Regions from separate parts of the Pedobacter sp. GQ55 genome, predicted to be linked through region 2. Evidence: riboswitches for the same ligand, from Rfam matches in the RefSeq annotation. Region 2 holds a riboswitch; each other region holds the start of a gene.
The links. Region 2 has a riboswitch for S-adenosylmethionine ahead of AC6CH7_RS18355 (cysteine desulfurase family protein). Riboswitches for the same ligand answer to the same signal wherever they lie in the genome.
Positions count from the first base shown of each region.

Region 1 (3,190 bases), on a different contig from region 2:
ATTACCAATAATACGATCGCGTTTCTGGCCAACGGTATTCTCGTAGGCTATGAAGTACGGGTTACTATAGTAACTGTTGTTCCAGTTGAAATCGTTTCCGTTTTCGTCTTTATAGTTTTTAAGCTGATTAACATCTACCTGTCTTCCAAACCATGTAAATTGAAGCATCGGGCCTGTTGCACGTTTTCCGCCAGATGCAGGAAGGTTATCGGCATTGCTTTTTATATAATTTGCAGAAGCGTTTAATGTTAATTTAGGAGTGATTCTGTATGTGGTATTTAATAATAACGAATTCTTGTCCTGAGAAGAATTTGGCAGTATACCACCTTGCGTAAGGTTGTTGTAAGAGAAACGGACATCTTGTTTTTCTCCAGAGCCTGCAATAGCAATACCATTATTAAGCGCAAAACCTGTTTCGAAGAAGTCCCTAACATTATCTGGATGAGCAATAAATGGAACAGCAACACCTTTAGAGTTAAACTGCGGAATTAAACGGCCGTCTAATGCAGGTCCCCAGCTTTCATCTACACCGTCATTTACACCTCCACCTTTTCCATCTACAAAGCTAAACTTGCCGCTTGTGCCTTGTCCGAATGAGTTTTGATAATCGGGTAAGGTTAGCAGATTTGAAAATGTAGCATTAGAGTTAACGCTGATACCTAAGCCTTTTTGACCTCTGCCTGTTTTGGTTTTAATAAGGATAACACCCGCTGCTGCACGTGATCCATATAGTGCTGCTGCATTTGGACCTTTAAGCACACTGATTGATTCAATGTCTTCTGAATTAATATCAGAAATCGTGTTGGCAAAATCCCTTGATCCAGCTATACCTAGATTCTGCGAGTTATCAACAGGTACTCCGTCCACTACAAAGAGGGGTTGGTTGTTACCTGATATAGAGGTTTCGCCACGAATAATAATTCTTGATGAACCCATATCGCCCTGGCTACTTGTAGTTTGTACACCTGCAATTTTTCCGGCCAAAGAGTTGATCAGGTTGGTTTCTTTTGCAGTAGCAATATCTTTAGATTTTAATTCCTGAACTGAGTAGCCCAGCGATTTCTTTTCTTTAGAGATACCAAGGGCTGTAACAACAACTTCACTTAAAGCATTGGCCGAAACATCAAGTGCAATATTTAATGTAGTTGTGGCTGCGGTAACGGTTATCTCTTTTGTAGTATATCCAAGATAAGATATACTAAGCACATCATTAACATCTGCAGCAAGAGAAAACTTACCGCTACCATCTGTAGTGGTTCCGCTTTTTTTACCTTTTATAGTAATTGATGCCCCTGGAATGGTTTCGCCATCAGGATTTCCGGTAACAGTACCTGTTATCTTAACAGATTGTGCCTGTACGGTTTGCAGGAAAAAAAAGGATATAAGTATCCCCGCAAAAATTTTGTATATTTTTAACATGTGAATTAAATAAATGGGTGTATAATAAATTCTTTTGGTTTGTATTAAATAACGCAACAGTGCATTCGTTTTTGACTGATCATAAGACCAGATGAAGGATAATGAGATGGAGATGAGCAGCGCATTTCTTTTTGGTGTACTTTCTGTGTCATGTTTTTATACATTTATAGTTTAGGTCATCCCTTACATACTTTGTCGTGAACAGAATTAGATTTGGTTATGATGATTGATAAGGAGCATTGCGCTGTTTAATCTTATCTTTTCCGCTTTGCAGCGAATTGGAATTAGCACCTTTTACAATAAATTGTAGAGGTTGCTAAGACATCATAGGGCCAATCCCTCAGTCTTTCTTGATAAGCAGGAAGTTTTAAGAACCATTTGCTGCGACAAATATAGGAATAATCTAGTATTCCTATAGAAATTAATAAAATAAATATTCTGTATTTTGAGCAGGACAGTACAGGTTGCTGAAAATGCCTAAGAAAATTAACATTGTAAACACACTCAACTTTACCTGAATATTCTAATGAAATTTCTTTATTCTTTCTTGCTGATACTTTTCGCCATTCCTATGGTAGAAAAAGCATACTCTAATGAAGTTAAACCCTCCGGTTTGCAATGCGAACATTTGATAAACCCAATTGGGGTAGATTTGTTAAATCCGCGCTTGTCGTGGATGATGGCAGATACCCGTCAGGGTGCTAAACAAACTGCCTATAGAATTATTGTAGGTAAAGATTCATCAGAAGTAGCAAGAAAAAAGGGGCTTTCATGGGAGTCTGGCAAAGTAACCTCGTCTGCCAACCTTGTTAATTATAAAGGCAAAACCCTGGAGCCATTTACTAAATACTACTGGTTTGTTGAGCTTTGGGATAAAGATGGTAAACCAGCTTCATCTGGTGCGGTGGCGAGTTTCGAAACAGGAATGATGAAAGTCGACAACTGGAAAGGTACCTGGATTAGTGACGGTAACGATATTGATAAACGTGAGGCTCCATATTTCAGAAAAGTATTTGAACCCGCTAAAAAAATAAAATCTGCAAGGGCATATATTGCTGCTGCTGGTTTATACGAATTATATTTAAATGGGAAAAAAGTAGGCAATCATAGACTTGATCCTATGTACACCCGTTTCGACAGACGTAACTTGTATGTTTCTTACGATGTTACTGCGCAACTTCAAAAAGGTAAAAATGCTGTTGGTGTTTTACTTGGCAATGGATGGTATAACCATCAATCTATTGCGGTATGGAATTTTGACAAGGCACCCTGGAGAGCAAGACCTACTTTTTGTCTGGATTTAAGAATCACTTATGAAGATGGAACTGTTGATGTGGTTACTTCCGGTGGCGACTGGAAAACAAGTTCAAGTCCAATAGTGCTTAACAATATTTATACTGCCGAGCATTATGATGCGCGTAAGGAACAACCAGGTTGGAATACTGCAGATTTTGATGATAAGAAGTGGAATGGAATCTCGCTTAGAGCTGCTCCATCAAATAATGTTGTAAGTCAGGTAATGCAGCCAATTCGTAATGTCGAAGAAATTCCTTCGAAAACAATGCAAAAGGTTAATGACACCGTATATGTTTTTGATCTGGGTCGCAATATTTCCGGAGTTACAAAAATGAAAGTAAGCGGAGAGGAAGGAACTGTTATTCGTATTAAGCATGGCGAACGTTTGCATGCTAATGGAAGATTAGACCTATCTAATATTGATGTTTACTATCGCCCGAAAGACAATACCGATCCTTTTCAAACAGATATCGTT
Region 1 covers NZ_JCAXEI010000002.1:722,055-725,244, reverse strand. Annotated here, with positions in the region: gene AC6CH7_RS07965 (SusC/RagA family TonB-linked outer membrane protein) at 1-1,419, opposite strand, end outside; SAM riboswitch class I at 1,671-1,779, opposite strand; gene AC6CH7_RS07960 (alpha-L-rhamnosidase) at 1,946-3,190, shown strand, end outside.
Region 1: it holds a riboswitch for S-adenosylmethionine, as region 2 does, so the genes downstream of both, AC6CH7_RS07965 (SusC/RagA family TonB-linked outer membrane protein) here and AC6CH7_RS18355 (cysteine desulfurase family protein) in region 2, are expected to answer to the same signal.

Region 2 (3,190 bases):
GCGAGTGCCATTTAAAAGGGTAAACACTGCATGTTGAGGATCTTTTCCTTTTAGTTCGAAATTAAAGGGAACCTGCGATTCGCTTACGGTAAATACGCCGCGCCATACGCCCTCTTTAATAAATTTTGCAGGTTCAGGTTTAGTTCCTGCAAGTGCTGCACCACTCAATAAAATACCTGCCGACAGGCATTTAGCTTTAAATAGATAATCTTTTAAGTTCATTGTATAGGGGGTTTTTTAGGTTGTTTAAGAGAATTTTGGGCATAACGATTCCTGCCTCAATAGCCTGGCTATTAGATTCTGACGAATAAATTCAAGAAAATCAATCAGGGAATGCTGTAGAAACTACATGCACATACAACAACAGAATTTTAAATTTTTCATATCACTAGTTAATTTATATTTCTAAAAATCATTTTTTAGAAAATTTTATAAATCATCTATTAATGGTGGAGTTACTAGATGTTGGCAATAAAAATCATCTACTAAGGGGTGGAGCTTTATTAGATTGATGTAAAGGTAATGCTTAGAAATAACAATTCAAAAAAAATCTACTAATTTAGTAGTATTTATTTTTTATGTTATAATTCGGCCTTCTATTAGCCGTTGTTGTATATTGTTAAACGTTTATGAATTAACATCCCGGCGTGTTGCAGAAAGCGAGCTGAATGAACTTTCCACCATTGCATAAAGCCACGCAATCTACACAGCCAGGATGTTAATTTTTACCATTAAGCTCATTATATAGTTACCGCATTATAAATTGCAGAAAGCCTTTCAACGGTATAATCTATTTCTTCCATGGTGTTATACTTACTAAACGAAAAGCGCACCGTATGACGGGATGGATCTGCATTAATTGCTTTAAGCACATGCGATGCCGACCCTGTAGAGCAGGCGCTTCCCCCAGACACAGAAATATTATTCAGGTCCAGATACCCCAATAAGTCATCAGCACCTTCATGTTGTGGCAGGCTAACACTTAACACGGTGTAAAGGCTCTTATCCGCATCGGCCGAATTTCCATTAAACTGCACCCCTTCAATTTCGGCCTTCAATTTAAAGATCATCCTGTCTTTTAGTTTCTGTATATACCTTGCATGTTCATCAATATCGCGGTAAGCAATTTCCAAAGCTTTTGCCAGTCCAATGATTCCATGAATATTTTCGGTTCCTGCACGTAGCCTGCGTTCCTGAGATCCGCCATGAATCAGCTTCGAAAGCTGGATCCCATTTTTACAGTAAATAAATCCTACACCTTTTGGACCATGAAATTTATGTGCCGATGCAGCTACAAAATGTGCCTTCAATTTTGACAGATCATGGCGATAATGCCCAATGGTCTGAACCGTATCTGAATGAAAAATAGTGTTGCTACTACAACAGAGCTCACCAATTAATTCAATATCGTTTAAATTCCCAATTTCATTATTGGCATGCATTACCGATACCAGTGAGCGCTCCTTATTTTTTAATAGTTGCGGTAAATGCTCAACATCAATGTTTCCCTTATCATCCGTATTTATAAAGCTTAGGGTTATCTCACTACGCTTTTTAAGCGCTTCTAGTGTATGCAGAACTGCATGATGCTCAAATGGAGTAGTAATTACGTGTTTAACCTGCTCAGAATACACACTTGATAATATTGCTGTATTATCGGCCTCAGTACCACCACTTGTAAAAATAATTTCATTGGGTGCAGTATTTAAAAGATCAGCAATGGTATTTCTGGCATTTTCAATAGCGTTTTTCACAATTCTTCCATCTTCATGATGTGATGATGGATTGCCAAAATGCTCCAGCAGGTAAGGGATAATCTCCTTATAAACCTCTTTGTCCAGTTGGGTGGTTGCAGCATTGTCTAGATAAATTCTCATTTCTTCCTCCTCTTTTTTAATTAATTGTTTATAATTAATCATTCTGTGATGTCAGCTTATGCAGAAGAGGTACAACTCTTTACCATTTTATCTTTCTCCACATTCGCGGAGCAGGAATTAGCACCTTTTACAAGCAAAGCTCGTACAGGTTGCTAAGACGTCGTAGGGCCTTTCCCTCTGTCTTTCTGGATAAGTAAATTACAAGAACAACTATTGAGTCCCAAATGTATAAATAAAAACTACTAATTTACTAGACTTTATTAAAATAAATTTTAATTCCTATTAATTGGCTTGTTTTACCGCAAAAAAGCAAGAAGAAACGACTTTCATAAAACATTGATAACTACAACATTACTAGGTGTTATACAATGCTTAAACAATCGTTACACAATAGCAAAACAATCTCCATTCGATTTTGGAATGTATAAACATTGAGCAGGGAAACATTGTTATTCGCTAACATATAATTTGAAATAAATACTACTAAAATAGTAGTATTTATTTACATTTGGCTAAGAGGAATTAAATTATGACTAGCCATTTTAACTATTTAGCCTTCGCTATTCCAGCTTTTTTTGTGTTTCTATTTTTAGAGTACGGCATCGCTGTGAAGCTAAAAAAGGCGCATTTATTCAAATATGAAAGTTCAATTTCCAACCTCAGCATAGGCATTGCCGAAAGACTTCTGAATCTCTTTATATCAGCAAGTTTCTACAGCTTATTCTTTTGGATTTATAACAACTACGCACTTTTCAGTATACCAAATACCTGGTGGGTATGGATATTATTGATACTCGTTACAGATCTGGTTTGGTACTGGTATCACCGTTTGGGTCACGAGGTAAACATCCTTTGGGCAGCCCATATCGTACATCATCAAAGCGAAGAATTTAACTTTACCGTATCAGCAAGGATCACCGTTTTTCAGGCTCTGATCAGAAATCTTTTTTGGTGCGTTATACCACTATTGGGGTTTCATCCTACTATGGTGATCACTATTCTTGTTGTCCATGGAGCCTATTCTTTTTTTACCCATACTCAGCTGATTAGAAATTTAGGCTGGCTAGAATACATTCTGGTTACGCCTTCCATTCATGGCGTTCACCATGCCAGCGATGAGAAATATCTTGATAAGAACTATGGAGATGTATTCGTTTTTTGGGACAAGATCTTTGGAACATTCCAAAGGGAAGAAGAACCACCTAAGTACGGTCTTACACATCCCGTAAAAAGTTACAGCTTCTTATGGCAGCACTTCCATTACTACCTTGAAATTTTAGCTGCGTGTAAAAAAGTACCCGACATAAGGACCA
Region 2 covers NZ_JCAXEI010000007.1:105,261-108,450, forward strand. Annotated here, with positions in the region: gene AC6CH7_RS18350 (peroxiredoxin family protein) at 1-222, opposite strand, end outside; gene AC6CH7_RS18355 (cysteine desulfurase family protein) at 741-1,877, opposite strand; SAM riboswitch class I at 1,962-2,073, opposite strand; gene AC6CH7_RS18360 (sterol desaturase family protein) at 2,407-3,190, shown strand, end outside.

Region 3 (3,190 bases), on a different contig from region 2:
CTTAGTACTACAGTAATGATAAAACTAGGCAGGGTAAAGGGCAATAAAATGGTAGACATGCAGCTAACCAATCATAAACTGGTAGACAGAGGTACACAAATGGTAATGGACGAACTGAATATTGATTACGAGCATGCTGCAGATTTGCTGATCCGTTATGGAAGTGTCCGTAAAGCTGTTGAATCTACCCATAAATAATCCAGCATGCACGAAATAGAGCCTTACTATCTATGGCGAGATGATTATATCGCGGCAGAAGATGAACGTTCTCCATTCTACAACACGGAGTACTCGGAATTTTATTTCGACAAGCAGTTGTATAATTTCCTGTTACATCCCCAATGGGATGATTTCGGATCAAGTACGATGTACCTTAAAGTATTGTATGTTGACTATGATAGAAATTATGCAATCATAGAGCTCATTGGAGAGTGGAACGATGCCATTGGTAACGACATTATGCTTCTGAAACGTGAAATCATTGAGCTCATGATTGACGAGGGAATAAACAAATTCATCCTGATTGGCGAAAATGTACTGAACTTCCATTCTTCTGAAGATAGTTATTACGAAGAATGGTTTCAGGAAGTTGAAGATGGATGGATTACAGGCATCAATTTCCAGGAACATGTAATCAATGAATTCCGTAACAGCAATATAGATTATTACATCAATTTTGGTGGCGAACTTGACGATATGGCATGGAGAACCTTAAAACCCCTTCAGTTTTTCAAGAAAGTTGAAGAAATCCTGACAAAAAGGCTCGGGGCATAGCTTTTGTTAGAACGAAACAATTCGTATCTTTAAATAAATTTAAAACACATGAATAATAACAATAATAATGATTGGGCACAACAGTCCGTTTTTGTAGAAGACTTAACTGGCAAGGTTGCCAAGAAATTCTTCGCTAATGTTTTTTTATGGATGTTTGTGGCGCTTGGCTTATCAACATTAGCTGCGTTTCTTATTTCAACCTCTCCCGCAGCTTTAAGTCAATTAATTAATTTTGAAACAGGACAAAGAACAATACTAGGTTATATCGCAATGTTTGCACCTCTTGGTCTGGTAATTTTAATGGGTACAGGATTTAACCGCCTGTCTTATGGTGCTTTATTAGGCGTATTTGTGTTATTTTCGGTTCTGTTAGGCGTTAGTTTAAGCTTTATATTACTTATTTATACTGCTGGTTCAATTGTAGCATGTTTTGCGGCCGCAGCGGGTATATTTGGAATAATGGCAGTTTTAGGCTACACTACAGATGTAGATCTAAGCAAATTTGGCCCTATATTAATGGTAGGTGTGGTAGGCTTATTCATTGCCGGTATCATCAACATGTTTATCGGAAGTGATCGTTTTAGCTACATAATGAGCTTCTTTGGAGTAGCAATCTTTACCGCCTTAACAGCATATGATGTTCAAAAACTGAAACGTATTGGTGCAGGTATTGAAGAAAATGGAGATCAAATGGCGGCAACTGATGCTAAGAAATTGGCAATTATGGGAGCCTTATCTCTTTACCTAGACTTTATAAACATCTTCTTATATCTATTAAGAATCTTCGGAAGCAGAAAATAACAACTTGTTTTCTTAAACAATGAACAGGCGGGTAGAGCAATAAATTATGCTTCACCCGCCTTTTCATTGTTTACATATTTATCTTTCAGGAGTACATTACCAGCTTGTTAATTAAGCACATTTTACACTTTCAAATTCAGCTGTACATGGCCATGTTTTCAAAACAATGTTTCGAAGTCCTGAGTTAATTGTCTCCTCTGTACAATTTTATATGCTTTAACGGTCGAAATTTTGGAAATGATTTTTCTTTGTTGCACCTTTGTAATGCTTATAGAGAAAGACGGAGGGATTAGACCCTGCGAAGTCTTAGCAACCTGTGCTTACAAGGTGCTACATTCTACTGGAGCCAAACCATTGGTTCCCGAAAGATAAGTTAAAGTCGACACCTAAACCGGACTTTTCGAATAAGCTTTGTATGTAATGAGTTCGGCACTTGTTTAGGCGTAGCCTCTATCAACTTTAGCTTATTACCTACTCATATTACTATTAAAAATGGACATTAGAGCAGAGTTAGAAAAACGTATCCTGATCATTGATGGTGCGATGGGCACTATGATACAACGTTACGTCCTTTCTGAAGAAGATTTCAGGGGCGAGCGGTTCAAAGATCACCCGTGTGATGTAAAAGGTAATAACGACTTACTAAACATTACCCGTCCAGATATCATTAAGGCCATTCATACTGAATATTTAAAGGCCGGTACAGATATCATTGAGACCAATACCTTTAGTACCCAACGTATTTCACTGGCCGATTACCAGATGGAAGAGCTCGATTATGAGATGAGCTTTGAAGGGGCTAAAATAGCCAAAGAGGCAGTTAATGAGTTCATGGCGGCTAATCCCGACAGAAAATGTTTCGTTGCCGGTGCCGTAGGTCCTACCAACAGAACGCTATCTATTTCTCCGGATGTAAACGATCCAGGGTTCAGGGCACTTACTTTCGATGAATTAGTTGATGCTTATTACGAACAAATACGCGGACTGGTTGATGGCGGTTCAGACCTGCTGTTAATTGAAACCATTTTTGACACCCTAAATGCCAAGGCTGCGATATTTGCCATCAAAAAATATGAGAATGTAATTGGCCGTAAAATAGAGATCATGATCTCGGGAACCATTACTGATGCTTCCGGAAGAACTTTGTCAGGTCAAACTGCCGAAGCTTTCCTAAATTCTGTAATACACGCCAACCCGTTAAGCATAGGCTTCAACTGCGCCTTAGGGGCAAAAGACATGAGGCCGCACATAGAAGAACTCTCTGCTAAGGCAGGCTGCTATGTTTCTGCATACCCCAATGCGGGGTTGCCAAATGAATTTGGTGCTTACGATGAGATGCCTCATGAAACGGCTCATCTGGTAGAAGATTTTATTCAGCATGGCTTCGTAAATATTGTAGGTGGTTGCTGCGGAACTACACCTGAGCATATCGGCTGTATCGCCGAAAAAGCGAAAAATGTAGCGCCGCGTAAAATACCTCAAATAGACCCTTATCTGCGTTTAAGCGGATTAGAGCCGGTTACCATAACTCCAGAGAGTATTTTTGTAAACATTGGTGAGCGTACAAACATTACCGGTTCTCCGAAATTCTCTAAACTCATTTTAGGCGGAGATT
Region 3 covers NZ_JCAXEI010000005.1:195,430-198,619, reverse strand. Annotated here, with positions in the region: gene murQ (N-acetylmuramic acid 6-phosphate etherase) at 1-198, shown strand, start outside; gene AC6CH7_RS15355 (hypothetical protein) at 205-774, shown strand; gene AC6CH7_RS15350 (Bax inhibitor-1/YccA family protein) at 823-1,575, shown strand; SAM riboswitch class I at 1,841-1,950, shown strand; gene metH (methionine synthase) at 2,068-3,190, shown strand, end outside.
Region 3: it holds a riboswitch for S-adenosylmethionine, as region 2 does, so the genes downstream of both, metH (methionine synthase) here and AC6CH7_RS18355 (cysteine desulfurase family protein) in region 2, are expected to answer to the same signal.

Region 4 (3,190 bases), on a different contig from region 2:
TTAGTAAGGCTCCAGGTACTTCCTTGAAAACAAGTGTAAGAACCTTCATCAAATAATGATTTTACTGCTGATTGCGGCAAGCCTTCAAATGTAATATCATTTAAAACCCAATTACCAGTTACATTACCTTTCTTTAAACTTTGAGTTGCACCACCTTTAGGTGAACAACTTTGCAAAACCATTAACGAACTGCATAAAATGGCTGCTATCAGTAATATTCTTTTCATATTCTTCTTTAATTTGATAATTCAATTACATAAATCTTGCCAAAACTCAAGGTGAATAATATTATACCCTTAACTTTGTTACATCTTATGCCCAATCTTAACTTTTAACCCCGTAATAATGAAGCCAGAAACACTTGCAATACATGCTGGAAATTTATACAAAGTCAGTACTAACGATGTCACCCCCCCTATAAATCTATCTACCACCTTCCTGAGAAATGAAGACGGTGGCTACTCTGGTGGACACATGTATAGCAGAGTGAGTAATCCAAATAGATCAGCATTAGAAAATGCGCTTTCAGAATTGGAAAAAGGCGTAGAAGCCTGTGCATTCTCTTCAGGAAATACAGCGGGGATGGCAGTTTTTCAAGCTTTAAAGCCAGGGAGCCATATCATTGCTCCTGATGACATGTACTGGGGTTTTAAAAAACAATTGCAGACGATCTTTAAAGACATCCTTGAAATTGATTTTATAGATCTTACTAACCTTGATAACATAGCAAAATTCATTAAAAAGAATACAGTACTGATATGGGTAGAAACCCCCTCAAATCCATTATTAAAAATTACAGACGTTGCCGGAGTTTCCAAAATTGCTAAGGAAAACAACCTTATCCTTGCCTGCGACAGCACTTTTGCTTCGCCATGCTTGCAAAATCCAATTGATTTTGGGGCTGATATTGTTATGCACTCGTCAACAAAATACATTGGTGGCCATAGTGATGTTCTTGGTGGTGTACTTATCACCGCAGAAAAAAATGAATTTTGGGAAAAGATCAGAAATATACAGCAAGTTGGCGGAGCAGTACCCTCTCCTTTCGATTGTTTCCTGTTGGTAAGAAGCATCAAAACATTGGCATATCGTATGCGTGGCCACTGCGCTAATGGAATGGCTTTAGCATTACACCTGGAAAAACATGCTGCTATTGTAGCAGTTTATTATCCAGGATTAACAACCCATCCTCAGCATGACATAGCAAAAAAGCAAATGACCGGCTTTGGAGGAATGTTATCAGTTTTAGTTAAAGGAGGATCTGATGAGGCCAGAAAAGTGGTTAATAGAGTTAAACTCTTTGCGCAGGCTACAAGTTTAGGTGGAGTTGAAAGTTTAATAGAACACCGTGCATCTGTTGAAGGACCGGACACCAAAACCCCACAAAATTTAATTCGGATATCTGTTGGACTTGAACATATAGATGACTTAATAGCAGATTTAGATCAGGCACTTGCCGGATAAAACCAAGCTAATCCATCAAAAAACCAATTTACAGCGCTGTAAAACAACGAGTTAATAAATATCCAAAATATAATTTTGGATATTTATTAACTTAAATCTACATTTGCAGTATCATTTAGCGAAAGCTAATCAAGTCAACCTTCCTTAATAAAAGGTTTGATTTATAAAGAAGTGGCGAGAGACAGGCTCTTTGACCCACTGGCAACCCTCCCAAGATGGAGAAGGTGCCAATTCCTGACCAAAAGACGTGGTGTCGTTTGGAAAGATAAATTGAAACAAAATGAAAACTGTAAGAATTACTTCAAATCTGTTAAATTATTGTTATCCTCAGCAGGCTAATTGCATGTGCTGTTGCATACTATAATTTACAAATCTTCCTTTTGCATTTCACATTCATACGGAAGGCCCCTTGCAGGGGTACGCTTAACAACCGTATACGTTTCCGAAGCTAAAAATCTTATAACGTATCTAATCAAAAACATAACAGGAACCACTTAAAACTAAATATAACATGTCAACATCACATAAATTCGAAACATTACAAGTACATGCAGGTCAGGAAATTGATCCTACAACAGGATCAAGAGCTGTTCCAATATATCAAACCACCTCTTACGGCTTTAAGAACTCTGAACACGGTGCAAACTTATTTGCGCTAAAGGAATTCGGAAACATTTATACCAGGATCATGAATCCAACAACAGATGTTTTCGAAAAAAGAGTAGCAGCGCTTGAAGGCGGTGTGGCTGCTTTAGCAGTAGCTTCGGGACAGGCAGCTCAATTTATTGCGTTAAATAACATCCTACAAGCAGGTGACAATTTTGTATCCTCATCTCATTTATATGGTGGATCATATAATCAGTTCAAAGTAAGCTTTAAACGTCTTGGTATTGAGGTTAGATTCGCTAATGGTGATGATGCTAATGATTTTGAAACAAAAATCGATGCAAATACCAAAGCTATATATTTAGAAACCATTGGTAATCCGGCTTTTAGTATTGCTGATTTCGAAAAATTATCTGCCATTGCCAACAGACACGATTTACCACTAATAGTAGATAATACTTTTGGTGCAGCCGGTTACCTATTTAAACCTTTAGAACACGGGGCCCATATTGTTGTTCAATCTGCTACCAAATGGATTGGCGGACACGGCACCAGTATTGGCGGAGTAATAGTAGATGGCGGAAATTACAACTGGGGAAATGGTAAATTCCCTCAATTTACCGAACCATCGGAAGGATATCATGGTTTAATTTTTAATGATGTTTTTGGAATTGGTGGTCCCTTTGGAAATATTCAATTCATTATTCGTGCCCGCGTTGAAGGCTTAAGGGATTTTGGCCCGGCCATCTCTCCTTTCAATTCTTTCCTTTTAATTCAGGGATTAGAAACTTTATCGCTTCGCGTGCAACGGCACGTAGACAACACACTTGCACTGGCAACCTGGTTGGAGCGCCATGATGCTGTGAAAAGTGTTAATTATCCTGGACTTGAAAGCAGCCCATACCATGCCAATGCCAAAAAATATTTAAAGAATGGTTTCGGTGCAGTGCTATCTTTTGAACTACATGGTGATAAAGAAAAAGCAACGGCATTGGTAGACAATCTTAAGCTTGTTAGTCACCTTGCAAACCTGGGTGATGCAAAAACCCTTATCATACAACCCTCAGCAACTACGCATCAACAGCTAAGTGACCAAGAACAAATTGCAGCAGGCATTACT
Region 4 covers NZ_JCAXEI010000015.1:92,420-95,609, forward strand. Annotated here, with positions in the region: gene AC6CH7_RS24710 (lipocalin family protein) at 1-227, opposite strand, end outside; gene AC6CH7_RS24715 (trans-sulfuration enzyme family protein) at 346-1,464, shown strand; SAM riboswitch class I at 1,623-1,736, shown strand; gene AC6CH7_RS24720 (O-acetylhomoserine aminocarboxypropyltransferase/cysteine synthase family protein) at 1,976-3,190, shown strand, end outside.
Region 4: it holds a riboswitch for S-adenosylmethionine, as region 2 does, so the genes downstream of both, AC6CH7_RS24720 (O-acetylhomoserine aminocarboxypropyltransferase/cysteine synthase family protein) here and AC6CH7_RS18355 (cysteine desulfurase family protein) in region 2, are expected to answer to the same signal.